Linked DNA regions of Mariniflexile sp. TRM1-10. The protein of the gene in region 1 interacts with the protein of each later gene in a pairwise test. Links are inferred from orthologs where the notes say so. Each region holds a gene or a part of one and is shown on either strand. Other genes may lie near its edges.

The links.
Region 2: the proteins of rlmB (region 1) and CJ739_RS17405 interact in binary tests that used the Escherichia coli proteins (3 or more experiments, as listed by UniProt). The link is inferred for Mariniflexile sp. TRM1-10 from one-to-one orthologs.

The regions. Positions count from the first base shown.
Region 1 is NZ_CP022985.1:505,986-514,520, reverse strand. The notes cover bases 3,479-6,290. They hold rlmB (23S rRNA (guanosine(2251)-2'-O)-methyltransferase RlmB), read right to left. Parts: upstream 5,352-6,290; coding sequence 4,605-5,351; downstream 3,479-4,604. Other genes in these bases: CJ739_RS02430 (BT_2262 family domain-containing protein), read right to left, coding at 5,974-6,290; CJ739_RS02435 (lipid-binding protein), read right to left, coding at 5,417-5,962; CJ739_RS02445 (rhomboid family intramembrane serine protease), read left to right, coding at 3,793-4,518. In the rest of the region: CJ739_RS02465 (polysaccharide deacetylase family protein), read left to right, coding at 1-125; CJ739_RS02460 (YjjG family noncanonical pyrimidine nucleotidase), read left to right, coding at 115-804; CJ739_RS02455 (hypothetical protein), read left to right, coding at 848-1,675; CJ739_RS02450 (replication-associated recombination protein A), read right to left, coding at 1,767-3,044; more of CJ739_RS02430, read right to left, coding at 6,291-6,687; CJ739_RS02425 (SusD/RagB family nutrient-binding outer membrane lipoprotein), read right to left, coding at 6,745-8,238; CJ739_RS02420 (SusC/RagA family TonB-linked outer membrane protein), read right to left, coding at 8,255-8,535. UniProt on the Escherichia coli protein: Specifically methylates the ribose of guanosine 2251 in 23S rRNA.
Region 2 is NZ_CP022985.1:4,182,315-4,188,188, reverse strand. Bases 2,878-5,791 are described here. They hold CJ739_RS17405 (NAD(P)H-hydrate dehydratase), read left to right. Parts: upstream 2,878-3,513; coding sequence 3,514-5,070; downstream 5,071-5,791. Other genes in these bases: CJ739_RS17395 (CPBP family intramembrane glutamic endopeptidase), read left to right, coding at 5,547-5,791; CJ739_RS17400 (DUF418 domain-containing protein), read left to right, coding at 5,245-5,538; CJ739_RS17410 (T9SS type A sorting domain-containing protein), read left to right, coding at 2,878-3,093. Outside these bases: thrA (bifunctional aspartate kinase/homoserine dehydrogenase I), read right to left, coding at 1-1,769; more of CJ739_RS17410, read left to right, coding at 2,434-2,877; more of CJ739_RS17395, read left to right, coding at 5,792-5,874. UniProt on the Escherichia coli protein: Bifunctional enzyme that catalyzes the epimerization of the S- and R-forms of NAD(P)HX and the dehydration of the S-form of NAD(P)HX at the expense of ADP, which is converted to AMP.

The DNA of each region.
Region 1 (8,535 bases):
AGGTGAAACAGGTAAATGGCGAGTTTATTCCGGTGTTTCATAATTATACATTTAGCGATATAGAACGGTGGAGGGGTTTTAAGGAATTGTTTAATATTATTTTAGAATCAGGAAATGAAAATTAGTGGTATTACCGATGTGTTTTTCGATTTAGATCATACGCTTTGGGATTTTGATAAAAATTCAGAATTAACATTTGACAAAATTTTTAAAATGAATGCTATAGCTATTGACTTGAATGAATTTTTATTACACTACCGCGACATAAATTTTCAGTATTGGAAACTTTACAGAGATGCGAAAATTGATAAAGAAGTGCTGCGCTTCGGCCGATTGAGGGATACTTTTGTGGCTGCCAATCTGCATGTTGAAGATGCCATGATAAGTAAACTATCAACAGATTATATCACCTATCTTACCGATAATAATTACTTATTTGAAAACACCATTGAAATTCTGGATTACCTGAGTTTAAAATACAATCTACATATATTGTCTAACGGATTTGAGGAAGTTCAATATAGAAAATTAACAAAATCGAACATTCATCATTATTTTAAAACTATTACCAATGGCGAAGATATTGGTATTAAAAAACCACATCCCGAAATTTTTCATTATGCCATTAAAAGAGCCGAAACAGAAATAAGCAGAAGCATTATGATTGGTGATGGTTATGAAGCCGATATAGAAGGCGCTATAAATGTAGGAATGGATGTTATTTATTTTGATACTAATAATATGAATATAGAAACTAGCGTTAAACAAATTAGAGGATTAATAGAATTAAAAAAATATTTATAAAAGTGTATCTTTACAAAGATTGTTTAACTATAATTAAATAAAAATGAAGCTTAAATATTTTGCCATACTAGTTACATGTTTACTTTCTACAAGTATATTTTCCCAAGCCAATTTAAACAATTATAAGTACGTTATTATACCGAATAAATACGATTTTTTAAAGGAAGCCGACCAATATCAGTTAAATTCATTAACCGAGTTTTTATTTGACAAATATGGTTTTCAAACGCTCATGGAAGGCTCCAATTACCCAGAAGATGTTATTAGAAACAGATGTTTGGCGTTGAAATCTAATGTAATAAAAGATTCGGGACTGTTTAAAACCAAATTAACGGTAGAGCTAAAAAATTGTAACGACCAAGTGGTTTATACTTCCGAAATGGGAGAGAGTAGAGAAAAAGAATACCAAAAAGCATATAACGAAGCATTGCGAGATGCTTTTAAATCTATTGAAGCGCTTAATTATAAATATGTGCCAAATACTAATAACTCCATTGCAGTTTCACAAAACGTAGAAAACGAGAGTGAAGTTTCTAAAGAAATACAGCAATTAAGAGAAGAAATCCAAAACTTAAAAAAGGAAAAAGAAGCTGTTGTGTCTGACAAAGTTGAGCCAAAAGTTGATGCGGTTGCAGAACCTATTGTAAAAGAAGCTCCATCGGGTGTTTTATATGCCCAAGCTATTGAAAACGGTTTTCAGTTGGTAGATAGTACGCCTAAAGTGGTTTATAAAATTAAAAAAACCAGTATTGATGGTGTGTTTTTAGTAGAAAACAAAAATGCCACTTTATATAAAAAAGATGCTAACTGGATTTTAGAGTATTATGAAAATAATGTTTTAAAGCAAGATGTTTTAAATATTAAGTTTTAAAATGTTTGGTTGTTTGTCGATTAGTTGTTAAGCCGTGAAAAAATAAATCAACTTACCCAAGACCCAACAACCAAGAACCAAGAACCATCAACTAATACCCATACTTATCCTTCCAACGTTGTTTTAAAAAATCCCGATGTGCATTTTCGCGAGCGTTATTTCCGGGGTCGTAAAGTTTGGTGTTTTTTACAGCGTCAGGCATAAACTCCTGATTTGCAAAATTATTTTCATAGTTGTGTGCGTATTGGTAATTTTCGCCATAGCCTAGTTCTTTCATGAGTTTTGTAGGGGCGTTTCTAATATCTAAAGGCACTGACAAATCGCCCGTTTCCTTTACCAACTGTTGCGCTTTACCAATAGCCATGTAAGCGGTGTTGCTTTTAGGCGAACAGGCTAAATACGTAGCACATTGGCTAAGTAAAATTCTGGATTCTGGATAGCCAATTGCCGTAACTGCTTGAAACGTGTTATTGGCGATAACCAATGCGGTAGGGTTGGCGTTTCCAATATCCTCACTTGCCGAAATGAGTAACCGACGGGCTATAAATTTTACATCTTCACCACCTTCAATCATACGCGCTAACCAATACACAGCGGCATTGGGGTCGCTCCCGCGAATGGATTTTATAAACGCTGAAATAATATCGTAATGTTGTTCGCCTGTTTTGTCGTAACGAACCGTATTGTTTTGAATTTTTTGTAATACGCTTTCGTCTGTAATTTCAATAACATCGGCGTTTTCAGAATTTACAATCAGTTCGAAAATGTTCAGCAATTTTCTGGCATCGCCACCCGAAAGCCTTAAAAGCGCATTGGTTTCCTTTAGGTTTATGGTTTTTTTGGATAAGGAGTCATCGTTTTCGATAGCACGCCTTAAAAGCATCTCTAAATCGCTTTTGTCAAAAGCGTTTAAAATATACACTTGACATCTGGATAAAAGTGCAGGAATCACCTCGAAACTTGGGTTTTCAGTAGTAGCGCCAATAAGGGTAATCCATCCTTTTTCAACCGCTTGTAATAAAGAGTCTTGTTGCGATTTGCTAAACCTATGTATTTCGTCAATAAACAAAATAGGGTTTTTAGTGGTAAACAAACCGCCACTTTGTTTTGCTTTATCAATAACATCCCTAACATCTTTAACCCCAGAATTTATGGCACTTAAGGTGTAAAACGGTCTGCCAGATTCGGCAGCAATAATATTTGCCAAGGTTGTTTTCCCCGTTCCAGGAGGTCCCCATAATATCATCGACGGAATTAAACCCTGCTTTATATGTTGTGTTAGTGCACCATTTTTACCCACCAAATGCGTTTGGCTTACATAGTCATCCAAGGTCTTTGGGCGTAATCGTTCTGCTAAAGGTTCATTCATAATGTAAAGTTAAAATAATTCCTGCGAAAATAGGAGTCTTCTTAATTGAAGTTTTTTAATAGAATCTAAAACCCGAAACCCAGAACCCAGAAGGTTAGATTGTTAAATAACTGTTTTTTAACATGACGACAAGATGCTATTCCCGATTCACCTTTCCCGAAATTAACGATTGACGATTAACGATTTATGATTGATGATTGAGAATTTAGAATTCAGAATTATGTATTCAGAATGTGGAATTGAAAACCCAGAATCCAACCGCTTAGAAGCCATAAGGTTAAAAAGTTAGACAGTTAGAAGGTTAAAAAGTTAGAAAGTTGGAAAAATGTTTTTGTAAAAATGACAAGACCTTTCTTTCACGCTTCACCTTTCATTTGAACCCAAAACCTTGAACCCCGAACCCAAGAGGTTAGAAAGCTGCTTTTTTAAATGACAAGATCCTCCTTTCACGCTTCACAATTTCACGCTTCTCCTTCACGATTCACCTCAACCCAAAACCCAAAACCCAGAACCTTGAACCCAAAACAGAACCCGAGAGGCTAAAAGATGTTTTTAAACGACGACAAGACGCTATTTCCGAATCACCTTTCACGATTCCCGATTCCCGATTTGAACCTCCCTGATTATAGTCGACTGATCACCAAATCTAGAATCCAGAACCCAAAACCTAGAACCCAAAACCTAGAACCTTTTGTGCCATTTTAGCATAAACTCAAAACTTGGTCAATTATTTGCTATATTTAATTCTATGAATGATCAACACCATTTTAAATTTTCAACAGGCGTTTTAGCATACCCTATTTTTTTTGTGCTTACTATTTGGTTTGTGTTTTGGTTTGAAGTGCGTTTTGGGTTCAACTTTAGTAAGTATGGGATTTACCCACAAACCTTAAAAGGGTTGAGAGGCGTTGTTTTTAGTCCGTTTATTCATGGCAGTATCCAGCATTTGTATCATAATAGCATTCCATTGTTTGTCTTGTCCGCGGCTTTATTTTATTTCTATAGGCCTATTGCATGGAAAGTTTTATGCTTCGGCATTATAGTTTCCGGTTTTTTAACGTGGTGTATTGGTAGGCCTTCTTATCACATTGGTGCTAGCGGATTAATTTATCTTTTGGTAAGTTTTATATTTTTCAAAGGTGTTTTTGCAAAGTATTACCGACTCATTGCCTTATCATTATTAGTGGTTTTTCTCTATGGAAGTATGATTTGGTATGCGTTGCCATTAGAAGAAGGCGTTTCTTGGGAAGGGCATTTATCAGGATTGATTACAGGACTTTTGTTTGCATTAACTTTTAGAAGATCTATAGCAAAACCTAAAAAATATGTTTGGGAGCAAACCGATTATAATGAAGCTGACGACCCATTTTTAAAGCACTTTGATGAAAATGGAAACTTTATTGAAAAGATAAACCCAGAAGTAGAGCAGGAGCAACCTGCAATAAATTATACGTTTAAAGAAAAGAAAGATTGATTTTTTGGTTGATGGTTGATGGTTGTTGGTTGGTGGGTTTTTGTCATCTGTCTTCCGTCATCTGTCTTCTTTGATTAACTCATAACTTACTGGTCAATTGTCAACCTTTGTCTCACCGCTTCATACAAAAAAGCACCACAGGCTACCGATACATTTAAAGATTCAATCTCGCCAAGTAAAGGTAATTTAGCTTTAGCATCCACTACTTTTAAAATAGAAGGGTTTATACCTCTATCTTCCGATCCCATAATTATGGCACAAGGCTCGGTAAAAGAAGTATCATATAGTGTGTCATCTGTTTTTTCAGTTGCAGCAATCACTTTGATACCCGACGATTGCATATAAAAAACGGCATCTTTAATATGGTCAACTTTACAAATAGGTATTTTAAAAACAGCACCGGCACTGGTTTTAATCGTATCACCGTTTACTGGAGCACCACCTTTTTTCTGGATAATAATACCATCAACCCCTGTACATTCTGCAGTACGTATAATAGCACCAAAGTTTCGAACATCACTCAATTGATCCAACAATAAAAATAATGGTGTTTTTCCTGATTCCATAACGTTCAGAACTAGTGTTTCTAAATCATGGAACTCAATGGGTGAAATTTGAGCAACAACCCCTTGATGGTTTTTATTGGTAAGTCTATTTAGCTTTTCAACAGGTACATACGATTTGTTAATCGAGTTTCTGTTGAGCACAGATTCTAACTCACTAAACAGTTCACCTTTTAAGCCTTTTTGAAGAAAGACTTTGTCAATAGTTTCACCTGCATTTACGGCTTCAATAACGGCTCGTATTCCAAAAATTTGTGTTTGTTCTTGCATGAGGTAAAGGTATAAAAAAACCACCTATGAAATTAGGTGGTTTTTTATAATTATTATCGTGAAAATTAATGATTATCATCTATGAAACCTGTCGCTTTATATCCAGCTATTTGATAAATGGTTCCTGGATCATCAGAAAATTCAATGTCAAATGAAATGCTATCTACAACGGTTCCACTACCCGAGGCAGTTGTCCCTTTTTTTACTATAATACCGTTAGTTACATTTACATCAATATCATAGGTTTCAATAACATTAGGGGTTGAAGAATCATCATCTTCAACACTGCTCGCTAAGTTAGTGCCAGAAAAAGACATACTTGACAGATTTATAGGAGTTTTAAATTTAAACCACCAGAAATTTTTATGATCATCCAACCAAATTTCAGTTCCGTCATTAGCAGATGTGTTATATATTGATATTTGAAAATAATCAGCAACTAAGTCTCCATCAACAGACACTTGAACATACCAATGTCCAGTAACTTCTTCTACTTTTATATCACTTTCATCAGGCACAGATTCAACTTGATCACAAGCTACGAAGGAACTCACGAAAGCAAAACTCAAAAATAGGTAGCCCAACTTTTTTAAAATTATATTATTTTTCATTTTATTGATTTTTAATTATAGTATTTATCAGTTTGAGTCCAAGTTGATACAAATGTATAACCAAAATCCCAGTTAACTGTAAGTGTAAGGGTTTTTGCAATCGGATCTACTACCAGACTAGTAAAAGTATTTGAGCCTCCAAAAGTACCAGTAGTAACATTTCCTTCACTAGTAAAACTATTTGTTGCAATGTTATTTGCTTTAAGAACCATGCCAGTTGTAGCATAAGTCACACCTAGTCCTCTTCCATATTCATACCAACCACCTTGTGCGTCAGATATGGCATATCTATCATCACCTAAGTCCCTAATAATAAAAGGACCATTGTTTTGATAACCAGCGGGTGAACTTCCGTCTCTTGCAACGGAAGCTGTATACATACCTGCTATACTGGTTACAAGATCACCATTACATTCAGGCCACAAAACTGTTCTAAATCCAGTGGCTGGAATGCCATCGGAATTAAAAGCACTATATGCTACAGAATAAACATCAGGACCATCATCCACTGAATTTCCTCCAAAGTATTTTCCAGTTACTTTTGTTTCTAAATCTATTTCTACTCCTCCAGCTGATGCTACAGCCCCGGGGTCTGTATAAGAGGGATTTTCACAATCAAGAACAACATCACCTCCCTCTAGGGTAATTAAAGGGAGGAATGTCACCTCTGACTTATCACTTGCACCGGGTGCCTCTACACTAGGGTCACAACTAGTTAATATCAATCCTATGATTGAAAACGTATATAATATTAATTTATAATTTTTCATCTTTATTTTTTTTTAATTATCCCAAAATATAGCATCAGTAATACTTCTTTGTGGTAACGCATTTGGATTGAAACTTCTTTCAGACTCTGGATACAACCATGAAGACGGAAATGTTCCACTTGGCAAAACAGAAGCTGGAGGTGTTTGAAAAATACCATCAGTAAATATTCTACTTGCAGGTCTATCAAATCTACGTGATTCAATCCATCCTTCGTCCTCTTGTGTTCCATTTAAAGAAATCCATTTTTGTATACCTATCATATCAAGTTTAGCATCTAATGTGGTTGCTCCAGCAAAATTTAAAGTACTAATGTAAGAAGCAGCATCAGCAACTCCCATATAGCCAAAATTTAACTCAATGGCTGTAGAAAATGCCGTTCCAGCATCATCACTTGTACTATATCTTGCAGCAGCCTCAGCTCTTAAAAACCAAACTTCCCATGGGCTCATTAAAATAACAGGTTTTGATGACGAATAGGCATATGCAGAAGCCATACTGTAATCAGAAGCCGGTGCAGTAAATGGTTCGTTGTCTATGGTTCCTTGATCTATCCCGTGTAATTGCCCTGCAAATGTTCCTGTAGTAGCTTTGGTGTAAAATACTTCGGCTCTAGGGTCGTCAAGTGATTCAAGTAAATCTAAAGTCGCATTACTAGCAAAATAAAACATACCTACTCCAAATTCAGCTCTAGCAAACATGGGGTTTTGATCACCAGTATTTCCAGTATATGGAATAAATGGCATATCAGCAACCGATTCAATAAAAGTACCAGTGCTAATAAGCGTTTGTATTGCAGCTCCTTGTGGACTAACTTCAGAAGTTCTCATTAAAACTCTTAACTTCAATGAATTTGCAAACTTAATCCATTTTGAAATATCAGTACTTTCTACTTCTTCATCATCATCATAGTAAATAAAATCACCAGGTCCTATTCTACTTATTTCATCCTCATCAGCTGTACTTAAATCTTCTAAAGCTTCATCTAACATTGCTACCAATGCTGGGTAAATAACAGTTTCTGCAGAATCATAATTTGGTGTTAATACAGAACCATCCTCAATAGATCCCGAAAGGGCTTCAGTAAATGGAATATCTCCAAAATGATCCACTAAACCTTGAAATAAATAAGCTTTTAATACATTGGCTATACCTCTATATGCTTTATTAGTACTAGTTTTAGTTATATAATTTAAATCTGCAAGTGAGTTTGCATACGCACGTTGCCAGTAACCATTAAAATCCCCAGGATCAGATACGTAACGTTCTTCATTACCAATTGAAACCCCAATTCCCCATGTGTAGTATTGACTCCAAAGGAAGGATTCACTGTAATTTAAATCGGTTTCAACAATATATCCCATAAAGCCAATAGCAGAGCTTAAAACTTGTTCGTCTCCAGCAGAAGGGAAAGTGTTAGGGTCTATATTAACTTCTTCTAAGCTATCATTACATGAAAAGCCTAGTGTTAATAATAGAATAAGAAATATATTTATTTTGTTCTTCATCGTATTATTTTTTTAATTAAAATGATAATTGTAAATTAAGACCTAAGCTTCTTGAAGAAGGTGTTTGTGTTGTTTCAATACCTTGACCATTACCTGTTGTTGAACTACCGCTATTATTTGTAGCAGCGGTAATACCATTAACTTCTGGATCGGCATATTTATTTTCATCAGGTAACCAATACATAAGGTTTTTACCATATAAAGAAATTCTAGCATTTGTAAAGAAAGTATTTTTTAAAATTTCTTTAGAAAATGTATAACTTAATTCCACTTCTCTTAATTTTAAATAACTTGCGT
Region 2 (5,874 bases), 3.7 Mb from region 1 along the record:
AATTTGTAGTTTTCATAGTCGCTAGAACATGCAATTTTATTACACGCTACAACACCAATACTTTGTCGTAAATATTTTTCGTATAAACCTGCCACATCTTTATTTGCAGTAACATCTACAAAAATACTGTTACGGAGATTCAATGATTTTGTATTTTCAAAAAAGCCCTCTAAAGTAGCGGTTTCGCCGGTTTCTAATTGCTCTTTCCAATGGGTTAAATCGATGCCATCTTCACTAAAAATCATTTTTCTGGAATTGGATAATCCAGCAATACGTAAGTTGATTTTCAGGTTTTCTTTTAGGTATTTTCGTTGCTGTTTTATTTGTTCTACCAATTTTTCGCCAACATTTCCAACACCCGTAATAAACACATTGAGCTGTTTGGTTTTGCTTTCAAAAAACTGCTCGTGTAACGTGTTAAGTGCTTTTTTAACATCATTTTGCAAAATAACTGCAGAAATATTTTTCTCTGAAGCACCTTGTGCAATGGCTCTAATATTGATGTTGTTTTTACCCAATGTACTAAACATTTTTCCGCTAATACCTTGGTGGTTTTTCATGTTATCGCCTACTAAAGCAATAATTGATAAGTCTTTTTCAACAATAATTGGATCGATTTTATGTAAAGCGATTTCGTTTTCGAACGTTGCATCAATAGCAGTTTTGGCTAATTCCGCATCATTTTCATCAATTCCTAAGCAAATAGAGTGCTCAGATGATGCTTGTGTGATTAAAATGACATTAATCTTTTCTTGGGAAAGTGTTTCAAACAAACGTTTAGAAAACCCAGGAATGCCAATCATACCACTTCCTTGAAGTGTTAGTAAAGCGATATTTCCAATATTGCTAATACCTTTTACAGGTGATGTAGAAATAGTTTCTTCGTTGGAAATAACAGTACCGGCAGCTTCTGGCTCTAAAGTGTTTTTAATGTGAATAGGGATATTCAAATCCAAAACCGGCTGTACTGTTGGCGGAAACAACACTTTTGCCCCAAAATGAGACAATTCCATAGCCTCTTGGTACGATATTTTTTCGATAGGGTAGGCTTGTTTTACCAGTTTTGGGTTGGAAGTAAACATACCACTAACATCTGTCCAAATCTCTAACTGTTCTACCTTTAGCGCTGCGGCAACAATAGCTGCAGTAAAATCAGAGCCACCACGCCCCAAAGTAGTTTGTTCGCCTATTTTAGATTTTGATATAAACCCAGGCAGTATCGTGATTTGTTGTGATGCCGTATTGAAATAGGCTTGAATATTTTTGTTGGTTATAGTATAATCGACTTCAGCTTTAGTGAAGTTGGAATTTGTAATGATTAGTTCTTGCGAATTTTTACTTTCGGCTGATAAACCGCGATTCTTCATGGTTTCAGCAATAATGAATGACGAAAGCATTTCTCCATAACTCACCAACTTATCGGATGTTTTTGGAGATAATTCATTTATTAAAAAGATACCGTCCAGCAGACTTTTAAGGGCATTTAGTTTTTCATCAATAAAAGCTATTATAGGAGTGCTTTTTTCAAGATTAAGCTCATTAACAATATTAAAATGAATGTCTTGTATTAAATTAAATGTATCAATATATATTTTGTCTTTGTTTTGCGCTTGCTTACCTGCTAAAAGTAATTTGTCTGTAATACCGCCTACAGCAGACACTACACATATTACTTTATCTTTTTTTGTATAATTATCTAAAATGTTAATAACGTTATTTATGTTTTTTGACGAACCTACAGAAGTTCCTCCGAATTTTAAAACTTTCATGTTTATATTATTTAGTTCACTAAGTTGATATTTGTTAACTGTGTTCACTGATATGCTTCGTAGTTGTTTTTCAATGGTCACATGCAATTTTTACATATACATTCTTTATGCTAGCAAGAACAAGTTTTGGAAATTTCATGTTTTAATGAATTGATGATTTAAAAAAAATATTAAAGATGTTGTAATTGTAAAAATCACAAGGATAGCCTGAAGAATATATAATTAGCAACCCCAAGGGGTTGTAATAATGGTAGTTGTTCCAAAAGTAAAAGCGTTCCTTCTTGTTGAAAAAGGAAGCATCATGCTCGTATTTTGGTTTGAATGATTCATTATATCTATAATAATAGAACCCAAAAATATCACATTTAACCTTATAAAAAAATTAAAAATTCTTTTTTGCAGTATTCTTATATTCAAACAGCTTTCATTTAAGAAAAACAACTATTTAAAAATAGAATTGAAAAATCTATAATAATTGTTAACTGCCCTTAAAAAGTCATAAAACCTATTCTTATTTAATTAACCAACATTATGCTAAAATTATAGATGATTTTTAACAATATATTTTAATTAATATCGTTTAAATACTAAAATATTCGATAAAATGTTGTTTTTATAAAAATTTTCGTATATTTGTAACGTTAATCCATAAAAAACCTACAAAATGAAACTCCAAACACTCTCAAAAGGAATTCTAATAGCTCCATGTTTATTATTCGCGTTATTTACGCAAGCCCAAGGAACTTCAAAACTTGCTCAGGAAAAATCTACTATTGTAAAAACCGACATACCAGATGTTATTGGTAGTGCCGGTTTAAATAACACTGCCAAAGAGATAGATATGACGGGGGAAGTTATAGATGATAAAGATACTATTGTTATAGAAAGAGGCTTTGTTTACAGTACTTCTGAAAAGCTTCCAACGGTTTCAGACACCAAGGTCATTGCGAAAAGTAGCGAAGGAACTTTTAGTAATAAATTATCAGAGGTATCAACAAACACAATTTATTATATTAGACCTTATGCGACAACCGAAAAAGGTACCTATTATGGAAGTTTAAGTATTATAGATACCAGTACACAATCCAATATTGATGTTAATTCAAAAGTGAGACTTAAAACCTATCCCAATCCATCAACCAATTATATTAGTCTTTCGGGTTTAATGGAAACCAAAAACTATATTATTTATAATATGACGGGAAAAGAATTAGCAAGAGGTAGTGTCTCTTACAATAACAAAATAGATGTTAGGTTTTTAGATAATGGATTATATCTTTTAAAATTAGATGACTTTGAAATAATTAGGTTTGTAAAAGAGTAAATACTACTTACAGTTAAAAAAATCACCAATAAATCCTTGACCAATTTTTAGTTGAGGATTTTTTTATTGAACTCATCTTGACTTTTGGTTTTTAACCGAAAATGAGATAAAACTTGTACAGATGAGGCGCTTTTTGCAAGACATAGCATCGCTACGCATAAAAAAGTAACGAAATATGGTTAAGGTTTAGCCATTCCTGCCTGCCGGCAGGCAGGTTTTAGGAAATAGAAAAAGTAGAGATATGTTCATTATATAAAAGCTATTATATAAAGCAACGGCTTGATTTAAAATATAAAAATGCGTAATATTAATGTTGATTAGAAACACATTTATTACATGAGGCCCATGGGAATGGCATTCACAGGGGGATGATTATTCAGGTTATTCCTCTGACCAAATAAAAACAATAAATAAAAGCAGATGAAGATATTATCTAAAGAACAAATTTATCAAGGAGATACATTAACCATAGAACGTCAAAATATTTCATCTACATATTTAATGGAACGCGCTGGTTCAAAAGTTTTTAACTGTATGCATGTGCGTTTACAAGGCGCTCAAGTGCCAATTCACATATTTTGTGGTATTGGTAATAACGGTGGTGATGGGTTGGTTTTGGCAAGACATCTAATTTTAGAGGGCTATAATGTTAAAATATATATTGTTAATTATAGTGATAAACGGTCGAAAGATTTTTTAATTAATTATGATAGAATTAAAAGTATCACAACAGATTGGCCAACTCTTTTAAATAATAAGGAAGATTTTCCCGAAATAAATGCAGAAGATATTATTGTTGACGCTATTTTTGGTATAGGTCTAAACAAGCCTGTCGATAATTGGATTAAGGATTTATTTGTTCATTTTAAGAAAGCCAAGGCATTTACATTATCTATTGATATTCCTTCAGGATTAAGTACCGATAATGTACCCAAAGATGAAAATGCTGTTGTTTGGGCAAGTTATACCTTAAGTTTTGTAACGCCCAAATTAGTGTTCTTTTTACCCGAAACGGCAAAATATACTACGCAGTGGGAAGTTTTGGATATTGATTTGGACGTCGATTTTTTATATGAAACTGTTGCTGAAGCCGAATTAATAGGAAAGCATGAAGTCTTGCCTCTCTATATGCCAAGAGACAAATTTTCGCATAAGGGCCAATTTGGACACAGCTTAATTATTGGGGGGAGTTATGGTAAAATTGGTGCCGTTATTTTAGCCAGTAGGGCAGCTTTGTCTTCTGGAGCAGGTTTGGTGTCTGCTTATGTGCCGAAATGTGGTTGTGTACCCTTGCAATCCGCTTTTCCAGAGGCGATGGTTATCACGGATATAGATGAGGAAAAAATAACCAAGATTGATTTCGACATCATACCTACAGTCATTGGATTTGGAGTAGGCGTGGGAACCGATGCTAAAACGATACAAGCTTTTGAAGATTTTTTAAAAAAGAATACAGCGCCACTTGTTATCGATGCCGACGGTATTAACCTATTAGCGCAAAAGAAAGCATTATTAAAATTAGTACCAAAACAAACGGTTCTAACACCACATCCCAAAGAATTAGAGCGTTTAATAGGTAAGTGGACAGACGATTTTGATAAATTAGATAAGGTAAAAGTCTTTTCGAAAAAACACAATCTAATAGTTGTAATTAAAGGCGCCAATACCATTACCGTGTTTCAAGAAAAGTTATATGTGAATTCGACAGGAAACCCCGGTCTTGCAACCGCAGGAAGTGGTGATGTGCTAACAGGAATCATTACGGGTTTAATATCACAAGGGTACCATCCATTAAACGCAAGTATTTTTGGGGTTTATTTGCATGGAAAATCGGCAGACATTGCTGTTGAAGATTATGGTTATCAAAGTTTGATAGCAAGTCATGTCATTGATTATTTAGGTGAAGCTTATAAGGATTTATTTAAACTGCCAGAACAACCAGAAGTAAGGGAAGCGGAAGATGAAGGTGAGAAGTAGAGGCTTTAAATCTGCCAGCCCGATTAAAAGAGTACCCATTTTTTGAATTTGCAGCCTTCTCTTAGATAGTTTGTTAAATTAACATATAGGGTGTGGAAATATTTTCAACATGCTAACGGTTTGTTAGCGTTTTAATAAAACCGTGTTTTAAATAGTACTATCGGTTATTTAAATTTGTCTAGAGAAAGAGCAAAAAATAATTTTATTGCATTCTTCAAGGTGCTTTCAAAAATAGGGAGAACAGCCTTATCAAATTACATTTTCCAAAGCATCATTTTAGGAATTTTATTTTATGGCTATGGTTTTGGAATGTTTAATGGCTTTTCAAGATTTGAATTGTTAGCTATTGTTGTGGCAATTTGGACTATTCAAATCACATGTACCTATCTCTGGTTAAAGTATCACAAACAAGGGCCGTTAGAACTTCTTTGGAGAAAGCTAACCTATAATTCTTTTAATAAAAACTAATACATGCCATGGCAGAAAACAATTTAGCTAAAGTGAGTAAAACAAAGACTCTAATTGTTTTTATTCTAACCATCATTTTAGGGTATGCACTTTTTATAATTCCTGACCTATTCTTCGGGATAACAAAAATCAACGGTGGAAAAAAGGGCATTAATTTATTGTTTATGGCTTTGTTCCAGTTTTTCTCTATTACAGTTCTACTATATGTTTCACTTAAACTTTTAAAAAAAGACTTTAAGTATATCGGACTTCGATTCGTAAACCTCAAAAAGGACACGCTTTTAGGTATCGGTTTTGGCGCCTTATGGACCCTATTGCAGTTTACCTTATTAATAC